DNA from 3 places in the Nonomuraea sp. NPDC005501 genome. Region 2 is predicted to be linked to each of the others. Evidence: riboswitches for the same ligand, from Rfam matches in the RefSeq annotation. Region 2 holds a riboswitch; each other region holds the start of a gene.
The links. A riboswitch is a leader RNA that binds a small molecule or an ion and turns the genes downstream of it on or off. The one in region 2 is predicted to bind thiamine pyrophosphate.
Positions count from the first base shown of each region.

Region 1: it holds a riboswitch for thiamine pyrophosphate, as region 2 does, so the genes downstream of both, tenA (thiaminase II) here and ABZS51_RS01660 (cytosine permease) in region 2, are expected to answer to the same signal.
Region 3: it holds a riboswitch for thiamine pyrophosphate, as region 2 does, so the genes downstream of both, ABZS51_RS18240 (FAD-dependent oxidoreductase) here and ABZS51_RS01660 (cytosine permease) in region 2, are expected to answer to the same signal.

Region 1 covers NZ_JBEXDT010000001.1:20,850-27,260, forward strand. The annotation lists gene clpB (ATP-dependent chaperone ClpB) at 40-2,610, shown strand; gene ABZS51_RS00130 (hypothetical protein) at 2,833-3,468, shown strand; TPP riboswitch at 3,483-3,578, shown strand; gene tenA (thiaminase II) at 3,570-4,280, shown strand; gene ABZS51_RS00140 (hypothetical protein) at 4,386-4,916, opposite strand; gene ABZS51_RS00145 (hypothetical protein) at 5,081-5,488, shown strand; gene ABZS51_RS00150 (TetR family transcriptional regulator) at 5,598-6,242, opposite strand; gene ABZS51_RS00155 (SDR family oxidoreductase) at 6,312-6,411, opposite strand, start outside.
Region 2 covers NZ_JBEXDT010000001.1:329,142-335,552, reverse strand. The annotation lists gene ABZS51_RS01695 (LCP family protein) at 1-246, shown strand, start outside; gene ABZS51_RS01690 (GPP34 family phosphoprotein) at 291-950, opposite strand; gene ABZS51_RS01685 (transcriptional regulator) at 974-1,579, shown strand; gene ABZS51_RS01680 (DNA-formamidopyrimidine glycosylase family protein) at 1,642-2,520, shown strand; gene ABZS51_RS01675 (helix-turn-helix domain-containing protein) at 2,569-2,982, shown strand; gene ABZS51_RS01670 (rhodanese-like domain-containing protein) at 2,979-3,302, shown strand; gene ABZS51_RS01665 (GNAT family N-acetyltransferase) at 3,357-4,106, shown strand; TPP riboswitch at 4,203-4,315, shown strand; gene ABZS51_RS01660 (cytosine permease) at 4,306-5,649, shown strand; gene ABZS51_RS01655 (methylated-DNA--[protein]-cysteine S-methyltransferase) at 5,660-6,220, opposite strand; gene ABZS51_RS01650 (PAS domain S-box protein) at 6,314-6,411, shown strand, end outside.
Region 3 covers NZ_JBEXDT010000033.1:51,894-58,304, reverse strand. The annotation lists gene metF (methylenetetrahydrofolate reductase [NAD(P)H]) at 393-1,316, opposite strand; gene ABZS51_RS18260 (polyprenyl synthetase family protein) at 1,407-2,474, shown strand; gene thiE (thiamine phosphate synthase) at 2,520-3,155, opposite strand; gene ABZS51_RS18250 (Rv2175c family DNA-binding protein) at 3,133-3,507, opposite strand; gene ABZS51_RS18245 (FAD-dependent oxidoreductase) at 3,538-4,701, opposite strand; TPP riboswitch at 4,760-4,876, shown strand; gene ABZS51_RS18240 (FAD-dependent oxidoreductase) at 4,866-6,251, shown strand; gene thiS (sulfur carrier protein ThiS) at 6,248-6,411, shown strand, end outside.

The DNA.
Region 1 (6,411 bases), 310 kb from region 2:
CTGATCCGCTACGAGCTGCCACCGGGGGCCTAGAACAAGATGGACTACAAGCTCACTCAGAAGAGCCAGGAGGCTCTCTCGGGGGCCATGCGGCGCGCCGCCGCCGAGGGTCACCCAGAGATCTCCCCGGCCCACCTGCTGACCACGCTGCTCGGCCAGACGGGCGGCACCGCGGTCCCGCTGCTGGAGGCCGTGGGCGCCGACTGGAAGGCCGTGCGCGCCAGGGCGGAGGAGCAGCTGGCGGCGCTGCCGAAGGCGCAGGGCTCCACCGTGAGCGCGCCGACGAGCTCGCGCCAGCTTCTCACCGTCATCAACACCGCGGCGCAGCGCGCCAAGCGGCTGGAGGACGAGTACGTCTCCACCGAGCACCTGCTCGTGGCGCTGGCCACCGACGGCGGCCAGGTGGCGGAGCTGCTCAAGGGGCAGGGGGCCACGCCGCAGGCGCTGCTGGACGCGTTCGAGAAGGTGCGCGGCCACGCCCGCGTCACCAGCGAGACGCCCGAGGACACCTACCAGGCGCTGGAGAAGTACGGCGTCGACCTGACCGAGCGCGCCCGCGCGGGCCGGCTCGACCCGGTCATCGGCCGTGACTCCGAGATCCGCCGCGTGGTGCAGGTGCTGTCCCGGCGCACCAAGAACAACCCGGTGCTGATCGGCGAGCCCGGCGTCGGCAAGACCGCCGTCGTCGAGGGCCTGGCCCAGCGGATCGTGGCGGGCGACGTGCCCGAGTCGCTGCGCAACAAGCGGCTCATCTCGCTCGACCTGGGCGCGATGGTGGCGGGCGCTAAGTACCGCGGCGAGTTCGAAGAGCGGCTGAAGGCCGTGCTGTCCGAGATCAAGGAGAGCAACGGCCAGATCGTCACCTTCATCGACGAGCTGCACACGGTCGTCGGCGCGGGCGCCGCCGAGGGCGCGATGGACGCGGGCAACATGCTCAAGCCCATGCTGGCCCGCGGCGAGCTGCGCATGATCGGCGCGACGACGCTCGACGAGTACCGCGAGCGCATCGAGAAGGACCCGGCGCTGGAGCGCCGCTTCCAGCAGGTGTACGTCGGCGAGCCGACGGTCGAGGACACCATCGCGATCCTGCGCGGGCTGAAGGGCCGCTACGAGGCCCACCACCAGGTGCAGATCGCCGACAGCGCGCTGGTGGCCGCCGCCGCCCTGTCCGACCGCTACATCACCAGCCGGTTCCTGCCCGACAAGGCCATCGACCTGGTCGACGAGTCCGCCTCGCGGCTGCGCATGGAGATCGACTCCCGGCCCGTGGAGATCGACCAGCTCCAGCGCAACGTCGACCGCATGAAGATGGAGGAGCTGGCCCTCTCCAAGGAGACCGACGACGCCTCGCTCCACCGGCTGGAGCGGCTGCGCAAGGAGCTGGCCGACCGCCAGGAGGAGCTGAGCGCCCTCGTCGGCCGCTGGGAGCGGGAGAAGGCCGGCCTCAACAAGGTCGGTGAGCTGAAGAAGCAGCTCGACGAGGCGCGCGGCTCGGCGGAGCGGGCGCAGCGCGACGGCGACTTCGAGGCGGCGTCCCGGCTCATGTACGCCGAGGTGCCGAGGCTGGAGCAGGCGCTGCGGGAGGCGTCCGAGGCCGCCCAGCCCGACGACGCCATGGTCAAGGAGGAGGTCGGCCCCGACGACATCGCCGAGGTCATCTCGTCCTGGACGGGCATCCCGGCCGGCCGCCTGATGGAGGCCGAGACGACCAAGCTGCTGCGCATGGAGGACGAGCTGGGCAGGCGCCTGGTCGGCCAGCAGCAGGCCGTACGCGCCGTGTCCGACGCCGTCCGGCGCAGCCGGGCCGGCATCGCCGACCCCGACCGGCCGACCGGCTCGTTCGTGTTCCTCGGCCCGACGGGCGTGGGCAAGACCGAGCTGGCCAAGGCGCTGGCGGAGTTCCTGTTCGACGACGAGCGGGCGATGACCCGCATCGACATGAGCGAGTACTCCGAGAAGCACAGCGTCGCCCGGCTCGTCGGCGCCCCTCCCGGCTACGTCGGCTACGAGGAGGGCGGCCAGCTCACCGAGGCCGTACGGCGCAGGCCGTACACCGTGGTGCTGCTGGACGAGGTGGAGAAGGCCCACCCCGAGGTCTTCGACATCCTGCTCCAGGTGCTGGACGACGGTCGGCTCACCGACGGGCAGGGCCGCACGGTCGACTTCCGCAACACGATCCTGATCCTCACCTCCAACCTGGGCTCCCAGTTCCTGGTGGACCCGACGCTGGAGGGCGACGCCAAGCGCGAGGCCGTGATGGGCGCGGTCCGCGGCGCCTTCAAGCCGGAGTTCCTGAACCGGCTCGACGACGTGATCCTGTTCGACGCGCTCGGCTCGGAGGAGCTGGCCCAGATCGTCGACCTCCAGGTCGACCGGCTGGCGAGGCGGCTGGCGGACCGCAGGCTGACCCTGGACGTCACTCCGGCGGCCCGCGAGTGGCTGTCGCTCACCGGCTACGACCCGCTGTACGGCGCCCGTCCGCTGCGCCGCCTGGTGCAGTCGGCGATCGGCGACAAGCTGGCCAAGGCGGTGCTGTCGGGCGAGATCGTGGACGGCGACAAGGTGCTGGTCGACCTCGGCGACGACGAGCTGACCGTCAAGCGCGCCTGACGCGCGACGTACCGACGACAAGGCCCCGGGGCCGGCCTTTCCCGCCGGCTTCCCGGGGCTTTCGCGTGCCCGGGTCCGTGTCGCGGCCCGCTCGCCGGTAAGGGCTGGTCCACCGTTCGGCCAAGCCCGCCCCGGCGCACCGCTTCCCTGGCTAGCTTCGGCCTTCGTCCGAGATCCGCCCGGCGTCCGCCCGGGCAGCCGTACCGACGAGGGGGACGTTCAGTGTCAGTGTCATCCCGGTCCTATCCCAGGTCATCCCGGTCCTATCCCAGGTCATCCCGGTCCTGTCCCGGCTTTCGGGCCGTCGCGGCGGCCACGCTGAGCGCCGGCGTCATCTGGATCATCGCGGCGCCGCCTCCCGTCCTCGCCCTCACCCACGCCCTCACCCCCGTCCCGGCCGGGGACGAGGGCGGGGCGGCCGGCGAGGAAAGCGCCGCCGCGGTCGCGGCGCGGACGGCGGAGCGCCTCGGCCTGACCGGCCCCCGGGGCGCCGGCTCCCCGATGGTCGCCCCCGACCTGACGGCCACGGCCGCGGGTGTGCCGGTCCTGCCTCCGGGCGCGCGCAACCCCTCGGGCCTGTCCGACGTGTCCACGATGGCCGCCGCGCCCGACCTGCCCGGCCTGCCGGCGGCTCCGGCCCGGCCCGTCCGGACGTTCGACGGGGTGCCCGTCTCGGGGGCCCCGGAGCCGGCCGTCCGCCGTCAGCACGCGCACGAGGCGCCGGACCGCGCACCGAGCCGCCGGGACGCCGCCACCCACGCGGAGGGGCCGCGCACCGGGGCCTCCCGCGTCGCGGAGCCCGGCGTCACCTCGCTCGGCGACGTCGGCACCCTCCTCCCGAGCCTGCCGCTGGGATGATCCCTGTTACGGTGGACCGTGACGCGGGGTGCCCGGAGGGCCGGGCTGAGATCACACCCGTCGAACCTGATCTAGTTCGTACTGGCGAAGGGACGTCGACGTTGTCGTTCTGCGACGAGGTCTGGGCGAGCACCGCCACGCTGCTCGACGCCATCCATCGGCACCCGTTCAACACCGCCCTCGGCGGCGGCACCCTGAGCCGCGACCGGTTCACCTTCTACCTGGTGCAGGACGCCCGCTACCTGGCGGCGTACGCGAAGGTGCTGGCGACAGCGTCGGCGCGCGCCACCGAGCCCGCGGACGCCATGTTCTTCGCCCAGAGCGCGCACACGGCGCTGGCCGTCGAGCGCGCCCTGCACACCGGCTACCTCGACGGGTTCGGGCTGAGCCCCGAGGACGTGGCCGGCATCCGCACCTCGCCGACCTGCCTGGCCTACGCGTCGTACCTCCAGGCGACGGCTCTCAGCGCGCCCCTCCCCGTGCTGGTCGCCGCGGTGCTGCCGTGCTTCTGGGTCTACCAGGACGTCGGAACGGCCCTGCTGGAGCGCACGGCCGGCCGGTCCGGCCACCCGTACCAGGCGTGGATCTCCACCTACTCCGACCCGTCGTTCGCCGCCTCGGTGACACAGGTGCGTGCCATCGCCGACCGGCTGGCCGGGACCGCCGACCCCGCCACCCGCCGGGCCATGGCCGAGGCGTTCTGCCGGGCGACGGAGTACGAGTGGATGTTCTGGGACAGCGCGTGGCGGCTGGAGACGTGGCCCACCGGCCAGTGGCTGGCGACCGGCGCGGAGGCCACGGCCGCCCTCTGACCCCGGATCGCCCGTACGGCCTGATCGCGGGCATGCCGACGGCAGCGAGCGCCCCTCGGGGCGCACCCCGGGCCGGACAGGATCGCCCGGCCGGGAGAGCCCGGCTCAGGACACCAGGGCGTCGAGCTCGTCCTCGGGCAGGCCCAGGTCGACCCGGATGCGGTAGCGCGTGCGCAGCAGCGCCACATGCTCCGGGTCGTCCTCGTCACTGGCCAGCACGGCCTGGGTCACCCATTCGAGCCCGGCCGGCAGGTCGCCGTACGCGACGAGCGTCTCGGCGATCGTGTGGGAGGTCGCCGTGGTGATCCCGCCCTCCGCGCGGATCGCCTCGATGACCTCCCTCGCCTCAGCGGGACGGTCGAGCTCGAAGAGCGTGTCGGCGATGCCGGCGCGTGGGTCGATGAGCGACTCACCGCCGTCCTCCACCGCGCGCTGGAAGCACTCCAGGGCCCGGGCGGGCTGCCCGGCCGAGCGCCATTCCTCGGCCGCGAGGACCAGGATGGACGCCCTGGAGACATCGCCCGAGGAATAGCCGAGCGCGACGTCGTACAGCCGCCTGGCAAGGGAGCTGTGGTCGTCGGCCAGCAGAGCCTGCTCAAGCAGGCGATCAAGGTGCTCACGGGTCACATGCGCCACACCGCGAGACTACCGAGCCAGGTGCCGGTTTGCCCCGGCAATGCACATCGCCGATCCGGCACGACTTTGGCAAGGTCATGTCAAAGGATGCCCGCTTCCGGCGTGTCTTCGCAGGCCGTAGGGCATATAGCGGTCGCGCGCACCGGCGAGGAGGAGGGGCTGCGATGGGCATCTCCAAGCAGACGACCTTCACGCTCTCCTGTGCCGTGGCGCTTTCGGTCCTGGTTCCGGGTGCGGCCGGATACCTTTCCGGACGGCTCGCCGCCGTGGAATCGGCCGAGCGCGAACTCCACGCGATCGAGACCCGGCTGGACGCCCGGGAGGCGCGCGAGGACCGCCAGGCGTGGCCGGTGGCGCTCCCGGCGCCCTGCGACGGTGCCCCGACGGCCAAGGACCGCGAGGGGCGCGCCCCCGCGCCCCGGCAACGCGTGACGCCCTCGCAGGCGCCCCAGGCCGGCGAGGCACGCCCGCCGGCGCCCGACACGCGGCCGCCGGCCCCCAAGGCCCAGCAGCCGCACCCGGCGCTCGGCTGGCTCCCCGAGCTCATCCAGCGCCTGCGCCTGAACGACTGACCACCCCGGACGGCGTCCGCGGCGTCAGGCCGTCCACGGAGTCAGGCCGTCCGCGGCGTCAGGCCGTCCACAGAGCCAGGCCGTCCGCGGCGTCAGGCCGTCCGCGGCGTCAGGCCGTCTGCGGCGTCCAGGAGCGGAGCTGGCGGGACAGGAAGCCGCGGATGAGCTGCTTGGCCGCCGCGATGATCTCCGGCTCGCCGTTCGGGTCGCGGCGGAAGGCGAGCTTGAGCACCGCGTCCCCCGCCTCGACCGCCACCAGGACCGCCACGTCCAGCTCATGGCTGTCGGCCAGGCCGAACTCCTGGAGCAGCAGCCCGCGCAGCCGTCCGGCGATCACCGTGTTGTTGTCGGAGTCGGAGTCGAGGAGGTTGAGGTCGACCACGTCGCCGAAGTGCAGGCTTCTGAAGCCCCGGACGGTCCGGTGCATGTCGACGTACTCGTCGATGATCGCGTCGACGGCCTCCCACCAGCCGACGTAGTCCTCCTCCAGGAACCTGCGGCCGACCCTGGAGACGAACTGCTCGACGTTGCGCCGGGTCAGCTCCTGGGTGATGGCCCGCTTGTCGGGGAAGAACTGGTAGACCGACCCGATCGCGACACCGGCCCGGTCGGCGATGCGGGTGGTGGAGAGCGACTCGTAGCCGATCTCGTCGAGCAGCTCGGCGCAGGCGTCGAGCATCCGCTCGACCCGGCGCGCGCTGCGGCGCTGCGCCGGCCGTCGCCGTAACGGCTGGGGTCGCACGCATTCGTCCATCTGGGGTGACAGCACGAGTTCCATCTTTCCCCCAAGGACACGATCGTTATCTGGCAATCAGTGGATTTCTCACGGCTCCAGGTGAGCCTCGTGCGAGTTCGGCCGGTGGCCGAGGCGGCGGGCCGTGCCGGAGAGCCGGGCCAGCACCCGGGCGGCGCCGGGCGAGAGG
Region 2 (6,411 bases):
TCGATCCCGCTGGCCATGAGCGCCACGGACGCGGTCACGGTCGACTCCTCCACGGGCGCTCTCGACATGCTCTCGCTGGGGCTGGCGATGGGCGACAGCCCGGTGACGACCGTGGTGCCGTTCGGCGGCAACGAGATCGCGGGCGGCGGCTCGGCGATCAAGTGGGACCGGACCCGCGCGCTGGCGCTGTTCGACGCGCTCAAGAACGACAGGCCGGTCCCGCAGGAGATCCTGGACGCCGGCTGACCGGCCGCCCCGGTCCCGTCCCGCGAGGGCGGGACCGGGGGCGCTCAGCTGGTGGCGGCGCTGGTCGAGGCCGCGATGGCGGCCGACGTGACCGCGGCCATCATGGCCGCGTTGATCGCCGCGATGGTCTTGGCCACGGCGTCGGCCGTCCACGCGCCCTCGGCGATCTCCTTGACGCGCTCCTTGCTCGCGCCCGGGAACGCCTTGCGCTCGATCTTGGCGGCGTGCAGCAGCGCGATGAGCACCGCGGTGCGCGGGTCGGGGTCGGCGCCGCCCAGCGCGCTCGCGACCCGCTCCCTGACGTTCGCCTCGACGGAGCCGTCGGCCTCCGGCCACCGCGTCGTCGGGAAGATCCCCAGGACCTTGCCGCGCTGCTCGGTCAGCACGCCGGTCTCGGCGAGCCGGGTCAGCAACCGCGGGCGGGGCTTGCCGGCCATGAGCCTCTGCACCCACCAGACGGGCTTGCGCTCCTTGCCCTCCGCCGCGATGCGGGCCAGGGCCGCGTCCAGCTCCTCGTCGCCGAGGGGAGTGGGGTCCTTGACGGTCACGGTCTTGTCCGACAGCTCGATCCGGCCGTTGACGGCCAGCTCGGCCAGGAGGGCTCCGGCCAGCGCGGGGTCGAGCTGGGCGGAGCCGACAAGCTGCTTGCCCTCGTCCTCGCTGTAGGCGAGCAGGAGGAGTTCCTCGGCGATCGTCACAGTCATGCCCCCGACACTAACGTGCGCTCATGTCCATCTCCGAGAAGTTGCACGCCGCCGGCCGCCCCCTGCTCGACGCCCAGCTCGCGCACCCCACCGTCGCCGGGATAGCGCGCGGCGACCTGCCCGAGGCGGTGTTCCGGTCCTGGCTGGAGCAGGACTACCTGTTCCTGCTCGACTACGTGCGGGTCTTCGCCCGGCTGGCCTGGCAGGCGCCGGACGGCCACCTGGGGGATCTGGTGGACCTGGCGCACGCCACCTTCCATGACGAGCTGAGCCTGCACCGAACCATGTCGGCCGAGTTCGGCGCCGATCTGGAGGGAGCCGTGAAGGGGCCGGCGTGCGCCGCGTACACGGCCTTCCTGCTGGAGTCGGCGGCCACGTACGCCGACGGGCTGGCGGCGCTGTACCCGTGCATGTGGGGATATTCGACGCTGGGCCGGATCCTGGCGCAGGACCCGCCGGCCGAGCCGCGCTACCGGGCGTGGGTGGGCACCTACGCCGACCCGGGGTTCGCCGCGCTGGCCGCCCGGATCGCCGTGATGATCGACGAGGCGGCTCCCGACCCGGTGCGGGCGGAGCGGCTCTTCCGCGAGGGCATGGCCCATGAGCTGGCCTTCTGGGACGTGCCCTGACGCGTGGAGCGGCGTCCGCGAGCGTCCGGGCAGCTGTCGGTGAGTGACCGTACTCTGGTGGCATGCCGGAACTTCCCGAAGTCGAGTCCCTGGCCGGATTCCTGCGTGAGCGGGCGGTCGGCCGGACCGTGCTGGCCGTGGACGTGGTGGCGATCCAGGCGCTCAAGACCTTCGACCCGCCGGTGAGCGCGCTGGGCGGGCTGACCGTGACCGGGGTGTCGCGGCACGGCAAGTTCCTCGACCTCGACTGCGACGGGCTCCACCTCGTCATCCACCTGGCCCGGGCCGGCTGGCTGCGCTGGCGCGACGACCTGTCGGGCGCCAAGCCGGTCCGTCCCGGCAAGGGCCCGCTCGCGGCGAGGGTGCGGTTCGCGCCCGACGACGAGGGCCTGGCGCCGGGGTTCGAGCTGACCGAGGCCGGCACGCAGAAGCGCCTGGCCATGTACGTCACGAGGGACCCGGCCGAGGTACCCGGCGTGGCCGCGCTGGGCCCGGACCCGCTGGCGGAGTCGTTCACGGTCGAGACGCTGAAGAAGATCGTGGGCGGCAACCGCACGCAGATCAAGGGCCTGCTGCGCGACCAGAAGGTCGTCGCGGGCATCGGCAACGCCTACTCCGACGAGGTGCTCCACGCGGCCCGGATGTCCCCGTTCAAGATCGCGTCCTCGCTGACCGACGCGCAGATCGCGGACCTGCACGAGGCCATCGTCACGACGCTGCGCGAGGCCATGGAGCGGGCCCATGGGCTGGCCGCCAAGGACCTCAAGGCGGAGAAGAAGTCCGGCCTGCGCGTCCACAACCGCGCCGGCCAGCCGTGCGACGTCTGCGGCGACACCATCCGCGAGGTCTCCTTCGCCGACTCCTCGCTCCAGTACTGCCCGACCTGCCAGACCGGCGGCAAGCCGCTCGCCGACCGGCGCCTGTCGCGCCTGCTCAAGTAGGGTCGGTTATCTCTTGTAACCGCCGGCTGCCTGCGACAGCATGGAGCCATGGACGACCACGCCTCCTGTGACATCACCGACGACTACGACGTCCGGCAGTGGGACACCCGCGAGGACTGCGAGGTCCGGCAGATCCTGGACCGCGTCGCCGACAAGTGGTCGCTGCTCGTCATCGCCCTGCTCGACAGCCGGAGCCTGCGCTTCAGCGAGCTGCGCCGCGAGATCGACGGGGTCAGCCAGCGCATGCTCAGCGTGACCCTGCGCCACCTGGAGCGCGACGGCCTGGTGACCAGGACCGTCCATCCCGTCGTGCCGCCCCGCGTCGACTACGCGCTCACGCCGCTCGGCCGCACCCTGCACGAGACGATCAAGTCGCTGGTCACCTGGACCGAGCGGCATCAGCGGGAGATCGCCGAGGCCCGTGCGGCCTACGACCGAGGGCGCGAGATGATGGACGCATGACGGTTCCCGAGGTAGAGGCACGTGACGTACCCGACGACGCTTTCCTGCTGGACGTGCGCGAGCGGGAGGAGTGGGTGGCGGGCCACGCCCCCGAGGCCGTGCACATCCCGATGAGCGAGATCCAGGGGCGCGTCGACGAGGTCCCCGCCGGCGGCAAGGTCTACGTCGTCTGCCGGGTCGGCGGCCGGTCCTACCAGGTGGCGGCCTGGCTGAACCACCTGGGGCGCGAGGCGGTCAACGTCGGCGGCGGCATGCAGTCGTGGGAGGGCGCGAGCCGTCCGATGGTCAGCGAGACCGGTCAGCCGCCGTTCGTGGCCTGAGCCGGTCCCTTAATCCGGTTGCCCCGCGCGCGTCCGTGCTGGTGGGCTGTGCCGGTGAATCGTGATGAGATGCTGGCGGCCTACGACCGCCAGGTGCGAATCAGCCAGGGCGAGCGGGCGGGCCGCGTGGTGCGCAAGGCGGCCGAGGGCGGCTGGAACGGCATCCTGTGGTCGGACCTCGACGAGGACACGGCCGACGCCGAGATCGCGGCGCAGGTGGCGTACTTCACCGCGCTGAAGCGCTCGTTCGAGTGGAAGCTGTACTCCCATGACCGCCCCGCCGACCTGGCGGAGCGGTTGTCGGCCGCGGGCTTCGCGGCCGAGCCGGAGGAGACGCTGCTGGCCGCGGAGGCCGCCGCCATGGCCGCCGAGCCGCGGCTGCCCGAAGGCGTCGTCCTGCGCCCGGCGGAGGACCCGGCGGGGATCGAGCTGCTCATGGAGGCGCACGAGCAGGCGTTCGGCATCCCGGCGCCGGGACTGCGCGACCAGTTGCTCCGCCGGCTGGCCGAGCGGCCCGAGTCGATGGCCGCGGTCGTCGCGATGGCCGGCGACCGGCCGATCAGCGGGGCGCGGGTGGACCTGGACCCGGACACCGAGTTCGCCGGGCTCTTCGGCGGCGGCACGGTGGTCGGGTGGCGCGGGCGCGGCGTGTACCGGGCGCTGCTGGCCCACCGGGCGCGGGTGGCCGTCGAGCGGGGCTACCGCTACCTCCACGTGGACGCCTCCAGCGAGAGCCGTCCGATCCTGCTGCGGCTCGGCTTCGTGCCGCTCGGCACCACGACCCCGTACGTCTACACCCCCTGACGGGCCCGGGTGGCCGTCCGGCGGCGCATGAGGCATCATGAGGGCGCACGCCAGGACATCTCCGGCACAGACCAGGGTGGTCCGGCGCGCGACAACTACAGATCCCGCGGGAGCTCGGGGCCACCGGGCTGAGAGGGCAGCTGCCGCTGCTGCCGACCGCATGAACCTGTCCGGGTAATGCCGGCGTAGGGAGTGTGTGATGACGCATGCCGTCAACGAAGTCCCGCTGACCCTCGACGAGGCCCCGCCGAAGACGCTCGGGGTGCTGGACCAGGGCGCGCTCTGGGCCAACCTCGGGGTGAGCCTGCTGGGCTTCTCCGGCGCGCTCTTCCTGCTCGACCCGCTTGGCGGCGCGCCGCTGAGCGTGGCCGCGGCCCTCACCGCCGCGGTCGTGGGCAGCCTCGTCGGCACCGCGATGGTGGGCCTGGCCGCCATCCCCGGCACGCAGACCGGACGGCCCTCGATGGTGCTGCTCCGGGGGCTGTTCGGGGCGCGGCTGTCGTACCTGCCGACGGTGCTCAACATCATCCAGATGGTCGGCTGGGGCGCCTTCGAGCTCTGGGTGATCTCCATGGGCGCGAGCGCGATCTTCGGTCCGGCGGTGCCGTACGCGGTCTGGGTGATCGTCGCCGGAGTCCTCACCACCTCGCTGTCGATCTGGCCGCTCGGCTCGGTGCGGCTGCTGCGCCGGTACGTCACGGTCGCCGTGGTCATCGCGCTGGCCTGGTTCGCCGTGGACTTCCTCGGCCAGGCTCAGCCGCAGGCCGGCGGCTCGTGGCACGCGTTCGCGCCGGCCGTCGACTACGTGATCGCGCTGTCGGTCTCGTGGGTGCCGATGGCCGCCGACTTCGCCCGGCACTCCAGGTCGAGCGCCGCCGCGTTCACCGGCGTCGTCGGCGGCTACACGCTGGCCCAGGTGGCCTGCCTGGGGCTCGGCGTGTACGCGGTGGCCATCGCCGGGGCGGCCGCGGTCCAGGCGGACGGCACCGCGGTGTTCGGGACGTTCGTCGCGGCGCCGCTCGGCGCGCTGTTCTTCGCCGTGCTCGTCCTGCGCGAGACCGACCAGTCGTTCGCGAACGTCTACTCGACCACCCTCTCGCTGCAGAACCTCATGCCCCGCGTCGACCGCCGCCTCTTCAGCGTCGCCATCGGCGTGGTCACCACGGCCGTGGCGCTGGTGGTGGACGTGAACTCCTACGGGGCCTTCCTCGGCATCATCGGCGCGGTGTTCGTGCCGATGTTCGCGGTCCTCGCCGTGGACTACTTCGTGCTCGGCGGCTCCGCCCGGTGGAACACCGACGAGGACGCGCCGTCCCGCTGGTCCATGCTGGTGCCCTGGGTGCTCGGCTTCGCCGCGTACTGGCTGACCACCTCGACGCCGACCGTCGGGGCGTGGGACGGCCTCTGGGCCTGGGTGCGCGAGGCGATCGGCTTCACCCGTCAGCCGTGGATGAACGGCGCGCTCGGCGCGGCGCTCGTGGCCGCCCTGGTCACGCTCGCCCTCGGCCTGGCCCGGCGCCGGACCTACGCCGACCGCGTCTGACAGCTCGTGATCAGGAGCGGGACTCGACGGTGAGGAGGTGGCGCTTGGCGTTCACGCCCCCGGCGTAGTCGCCGAGCGCGCCGTCGCCGGGCACGATCCGGTGGCACGGCACGATGACGCACACCGGGTTGGCCATCAGCGCGTTGCCGACCGCCCGCAGCGCGCGTGGCCGGCCGATGTGCTCGCCGATCTCACTGAGCGTCGCCGTCGTGCCGTACGGGACCGCCATGGTCTTCTGCAGCACCGTGCGCGCGAACGACGTGGCGATGGCCAGGTCGACCGGCGTGGTGAAGGCCCGCAGCCGCCCCGAGAAGTACGCGTCCAGCTCCCGGCGCACCGGGTCCAGCCGGCCGGGGTCGGGCCCGATGAACGAGCCCACGTGCCGCGTCACCCGCTCGTACACCGCGTGCTCGTCCTCGAAGCTGCACGCCACGATCCCCTTGCCGGACACCGCCAGCACCAGCCGCCCCACGGCGCCGTCATAGGTGCCGAACGCGACGTCGGGCGGGGTCTCCCCGCGGTAGGTGGCGGAGGTCACCCGTAGCAGGGCATCGAGATCACCGCTCGACATCCGCTCACCCTCTTCTCACCTGGTAGGTCGTGATCGGCAGCGTATCGGACGGATCGGCCGACGGCGGCCGCGCAGCGCGGGCACTATGGAGGTGTGGGTGACGAGTGGGCCGGCAGTGACGACGAGATCGCTCGCGCGGTGCTCGCCGGCTCGCCCGACGCGCTGATCGCGCTCGACCGGGACCAGACCGT
Region 3 (6,411 bases), on a different contig from region 2:
GTAAAGCCTTGACCAGCCGGTTTGGCGGTCGTGACGCTGGGGCATGAATGACTACGCAAAGTAATGGACGCTCTACCGCGCGTCCACCCACCCCTGACCGTCACCCGCCGGGTCCCCCTGCGGGCGGGTGGCGGGCCCACCCGGCCACTTCCCCGGCCGGCATCTGCAGACGTGTTCGCGGCGGCGGGAATGTTCCGCGGGAAGGAGGAGTTCTACTCCACGTGGCCGGTGTGTCCAGTGTCCCCGGGCCTCATCTATCGCCTTCGCGGAATACCGTTCGGCTGGAGCCGCGTTGTGCCACTCGCCGAGAGGCGACCTGCACACCGGTACGCACACGTCGAAGCGCCCGTCCCTGTCAGGGGCGGGCGCTTCTACGTGTGCGGAGGAACGCCTCAGACCGCGACCGGCTCCGGGCGTGACAGGAGCTGGAAGACCTCGCGCGAGGCGCTCGACCGGTTGAACGTGATGAAGTGGATGCCCGGCGCGCCCTCGTCGAGCAGCCGCTGGCACAGCTCGGCCCCGTGCTCGATGCCGAGCCGCCGCACCGCCGCCGGGTCGTCGGCGACCGTCTCGAAGCGGGCCGCGAGCTCCGGCGGGAACGGCGCCCCCGAGAGCTGCTCCGACCGGGCGATCGTGCTCATCTGGGTGACCGGCATGATGCACGGGATGATCGGCGTGTCGCAGCCCTGGGCGGCGACCCGGTCGCGCAGCCGCAGGTAGTCGTCCGCCTGGAAGAACATCTGCGTGATCGCGTAGTCGGCGCCCGCCCGGCACTTGCGGACGAAGAACTCGGTGTCGGCCTCGATGGACGGCGAGCGCGGGTGCTTGTAGGGGAACGCCGCCACGCCCACGCAGAAGTCGCCGGCCTGCCGAATGAGCCGCACCAGGTCCTCGGCGTACTCGACGCCGTCGGGATGCCGGACCCACTCGCCGGTCGGGTCGCCGGGCGGGTCGCCCCGCACGGCCAGGATGTTGCGCACCCCCGCGTCGGCGAACCGGCCGACGAGGTGGCGCAGCTCGCGGACCGAGTGGTTGACGGCGGTGAAGTGGGCCACCGGCGTGAGCGTGGTCCCGTGGGCGACCCGCTCGACGATGTCGACCGTGCGGTCGCGCGTGGTGCCGCCCGCGCCGTACGTCACGGACACGAACGTCGGCCGCAGCGACTCCAGCTCCCTGATCGCCCGCCACAGCTGCCGCTCGCCCTCGTCGGTCTTCGGGGGGAAGAACTCGAAGGAGAACGACCGGCCACCGGAGGCGAGAAGCTCGCGCACGGTGGGGACACGATCGGGCAGGACGGAAGGTCGACCAAGCGCCATGCCCCAAGGTTACCGTGGCGGGGCCCGCACCAGCGGTCACCCTTGTCCCTGGAGAGCCGGGCGCCACCCGGCGGCCACTAGTCTCAAGGCATGAACACTGAGGCCGCGAGCATGGACACCTTGCGCGAACAGGTGGACCGTTGCCTGAGGGAGTTCGTCGACCGGCAGCTGCCGCTCACGGGCGCGCCGGAGCTGGAGCCGCTCCGCCTGGCCGCCAAAGAGCTGCTGGCCGGCGGCAAGCGGCTGCGTCCCGCGTTCTGCTACTGGGGGTGGCGCGGGGCGGGCGGCGCGGACGAGCCGGGCATCTACCCGGCCGCGGCGTCGCTGGAGCTGCTCCAGGCCAGCGCGCTGGTCCACGACGACGTGATGGACAAGAGCGACCTGCGCCGCGGGATGCCGTCGGCGCACCGCCGGTTCGAGACGATGCACGCGGGGGCCGGCTGGCACGGGTCGGCCGAGCAGTTCGGCGTGGGCGCGGCGATCCTGCTGGGCAACCTGCTGCTGATCTGGTCCGGCGAGATGTGGCGCGGCAGCGGCCTGCCGCCGGAGTCGATCGCGGCGGCGCAGCCGGTGCACGACCACATGCGCACCGAGCTGATGTGCGGCCAGTACCTCGACCTGCTGGAGCAGGCCCACGGGGAGAACACCTTCGAGTCGGCGCTGCGCGTCGCCCTGTACAAGAGCGGCAAGTACTCCGTGGAGCAGCCCCTCCGGCTCGGGCTGGTCCTCGCGGCGGGCGAGCTGGCGCCGTGGATGGACGAGCTGTGCACCACGTACGGCACACGGGTGGGGATCGCGTTCCAGATGCGCGACGACATCCTCGGCGTGTTCGGCGACCCGGCGGCCACCGGCAAGCCGGCCGGCGACGACCTGCGCGAGGGCAAGCGGACGATGCTCGTGGCGCGGACCCTGGCCACCGCCACCCCCACGCAGGCCGCGCTGGTGCGGAGCCTGCTCGGTGACCCGGAACTCGACGACCGGGGCGTGGCGGCGCTGCGGGAGGTCATCGAGGACACGGGCGCGCTGCGGGAGTGCGAGGACCTGATCGGGGCGTACCTGCAGGAGGCGCTGGTCTGCCTGGACAAGGCGCCGATCACGGCCGGCGCCCGCTTCGCGCTGGCCGACCTGGCCGTCGCGGCCACCTCCCGCAAGGCCTGACCCTCCCCCGCGCTTCCACGGGCGCGGGGGAGCGTCGTGACCGGGTCAGCGGGCCAGGCGCTTGGCGAACTCGGCCGCCGCCGCGCCCGGGTCGTCGGCCTCGGTGATCGCCCGCACCACGACGACGCGGGTCGCCCCGCACGCCATGACCTCGTCGAGGTTGTCCAGGTCGATGCCGCCGATGGCGAACCACGGCCGGTCCGTGGCGGTCGAGGCCGCGTGCCGCAGCAGCGACGGCCCCGGCGCGGGACGGCCCGGCTTGGTCGGGGTGGGCCAGGTCGGCCCGCAGCAGAAGTAGTCGACGCCCTCCTCCACCGCGGCGGCGGACGCCTCGGCGGTGGAGTGGGTGGACCTGCCGATGAGGATGTCGTCGCCGAGTATCTCCCGCGCGACGCCCACCGGAAGGTCGTCCTGCCCCAGGTGGAGCACGTCGGGCCGGGCGGCGTAGGCCACGTCCGCCCGGTCGTTGACGGCCAGCAGCCTGCCGTGCCGGTCGCAGGCGTCGCGGAAGACCTCCAGCAGCTCGAGCTCCTCCCGCGCCTCCAGGCCCTTCTCGCGGAGCTGGACGACGTCGACGCCGTTGGCGAGCACGGCGTCGAGGAACTCGGCCAGGTCACCGCGCCGGCGCCGGCCGTCGGTGCAGAGGTAGAGCCGGGCGTCAGAAAGCGAGGGCCTGGGCACGCCGCTTGACCTCGGTGTGGCGGCCCGCGCGGATCGCCTCGACGGGCGAGCCGGGCAGCGAGTCGTCCGGGGTGAACAGCCACCGCAGCGCCTCGGCGTCGTCGTAGCCCGCGTCCAGCAGCACGGTCAGCGTGCCGGGCAGGCCCTTCATCACGTCCCTTCCGTCAAGGAACACCGCGGGCACGTGCGGCCCGCCGCTGCCCCGGCGCACGCCGAGCAGCTTGTGGTCCTTGAGGAGTTGCTTGGTCCGCCCGAGCGAGAGCTGCAGGCGGTCGGCCACCTCGGGGAGAGTGAGCCACTCGTTGACGAGCTGGTCGGTCTCCCGGTCGATCTGTGCAACAGAAAGCGTCACGAAACCACAACTACCACATGGCGCGCTTGCTCAAACAACACAATCCCGTAGAGGGACATCGGGATCTACCAGGCGTTCCGGGTCCATCCGGTGCCCTGCCTCGATGATGCGGCGGCCCTGGACGAGGTCGCGGGGCCGGTCCACGGCGAGCACCGCGGCCAGCGCGCCGTCGCCGGTCAGCCAGCAGGCCGACCACTTGCCCTCCGGGTCGCCCCGGTACAGGAGGCGGTCGCCGGCCGGATGGTGGCCCGCGTACTGGACCATGTGGCCGAACTGCTCGGACCAGAAGTACGGCACCGGGTCGTAGACGGCCTCCTCGCCCAGCAGGGTGGCCGCGGCGACCTCGGGCGCGCCGAGCGCGGTGTCCCAGTGCTCCACCCGCAGGCGCGTGCCGTAGCGGCGCGACCACCAGGCGGCGCAGTCGCCCACCGCGACCACGCCCGGCAGGGAGGCGCGCAGGTGCTCGTCGGTGACGACGCCGTTGTGCAGGTCGATGTCGGCGCCCGCCAGCCACTCGACGGCCGGGCGGACCCCGATGCCGGAGACGACCACGTGCGCCTCGACGAACTCGCCGTCCACCAGCCGCACCCCGCCCTCGTCCACCGACGCGACCATGGTGTCCAGCCGCAGGTCGACGTCCTCGTACCAGCCGGTGGTGCGGGCGCCGATCCCGGCCCCGACGGCGTGGAAGAGCGGCGCGGGTCCGGCCTCAATCACGGTCACCTCGCAGCCCGCGCGGCGGGCGGCCGTGGCCACCTCGGCGCCGATCCAGCCGGCGCCGACCACGGCGACGCGGGCGCCGCGGACCAGCCGGGCGCGCAGCTCCAGCGCGTCGTCGAGGGTGCGCAGCACATGCTGCGGCCCGTCGCCGGGCAGCGTGATCGGCTCGGCGCCGGTCGCGATGACCAGCCCGTCGTACGGCAGCTCCCCCTCGCCGGTCTCGACGACGCCCGGACGCAGGCCGGTGGCGCTGACACCGGGGCGGAAGTCCACCTCCAGCGTCGCGAGGTCGGAGTCGACGAAGCTGGAGTCGCTGGTGCCCAGCAGCACCGCCTTCGACAGGGGCGGCCGGTCGTACGGGCGGTGCCGTTCCTGTCCCAGGAGGGTGATCTCGCCGCCGAACCCCCTCGCCCGCAGGGCCTCGATGCTGCGCACGCCGGCCAGGCCCGCTCCTGCCACCACGACACGGTTCACGGTCAAGACCATAACGGGGCCGCCGCCTGCGCTCCGCACCGAGGCCGTAGGCTGGAGGGGTAAGACGCGCGGGAGTCCGGCCGTGACCGGGCTGAGAGGAAGGCTTGACCGGGCCTTCGACCGCAATCCACCTGATCCGGATCATGCCGGCGAAGGGAGCGCGCATGGAGCTGGTCGTGGGCGGCGGGATCGTCGGGCTGTCGATCGCCTGGCGGCTGTCGCGGGCGGGGCGGCCCGTCACCGTGGTGGACCCGGCCCCGGCCTCCGGGGCCTCGCACGCGGCCGCCGGCATGCTGGCGCCCGTCAGCGAGGTCGCCTACACGGAGGAGCCGCTGCTGCGGCTGGGGGTGGCGTCGCTGCGCCGCTGGCCGTCGTTCGCCGCCGAGCTGGCCGAGGACGCCGGCCTGCCGCCGGGCGTCCTGGCCCCGTCCCGCCCACCCGGGCCCTTCGGCGGCGCCCGTCCCGTGCCGTCGTCCCCTTCGCGGTCGGGCCCCGTCCTGTCGTCCCCGGCGCGGTCGGGCCCGGTCCCGTCGTCCCCGGCGCGGTCGGGCCCGGTCCCGTCGTCCCCGGCGCGGTCGGGCCCGGTCCCGTCGTACGGGCTGGACTTCCGTGCCGACGGCACCCTGGACGTGGCGTTCGGCGCGGACGACCTGGCGGCACTCGACGAGCTGGCCGGGTTCATGGGCAAGCTGGGGCTGCCGGTGGAGCGGCTGACGGGCCGGGAGTGCCGCCGCCTGGAGCCGATGCTGGCCCCGTCGGTCCGGGGCGGGCTGCTGGCGCCGGGCGACGCGTGGGTGGACCCGCGCCGCGTCACAACAGCCCTGCTGGCCGCCCTGGAGCGGCTGGGCGTCCCCGTGGTGCCGGGCCGGGTGTCCGAGCTCCTGCGTGCCCCCGGCGGCCCCGGTGGCGGCTCCGGGCGCGGTCAGGCGGTCGTGGGCGTGCGGCTGGACTCTCCGGCGGACGGCGGGGACCTGCCGTCCGAGATCCGGGCCGACGGGGTGATCCTGGCCGCCGGAGCGTGGAGCGGCGAGCTGTACGACCTCCCGATCCGGCCGGTCAAGGGCCAGATCATGCGGCTGCGGTCCCCCGAGCCGCTGCTGGGCCGGTGCGTGCGCGGCATGGTCCACGGCGCCCCCGTCTACCTGGTGCCGCGGGGCGACGGCGAGCTCGTGGTGGGCGCCACGCAGGAGGAGATGGGGTTCGACACGCGGGTGACGGCCGGCGGCGTGTACGAGCTGCTGCGCGACGCCCGGGAGCTGGTGCCCGGCGTGACCGAGCTGGAGGTGGCCGAGGTGGTGGCGGGCCTGCGTCCCGGCACCCCGGACAACCTGCCGCTCATCGGCCCGGCCGGCGTCCCGGGGCTGACGCTGGCGACCGGGCACCACCGCGGCGGGGTGCTCCTGGCGCCGCTCACGACGGCGATCCTCCTGGGCGAGGAGCCCGAGTCGGCGGCCCTCTGCTCCCCGGCCCGCCACCACCCGGCCCCCGGCGCTCACGACAGGCCCTCCGGCCCCTACGACGGCAACTCCGGCTCCGAGGAGATGGGATGAGAGTGACGATCAACGGCAGCCAGCGCGAGGTGCCCGACGGCACCACCGTGGCGCAGGCCGTACGGATCCTGACCACCGCCACCACCGGCGTGGCGGTGGCCCTGAACGACGAGGTCGTGACGCGCGGCTCGTGGGACACCACGGCGCTCGGCGACAGCGA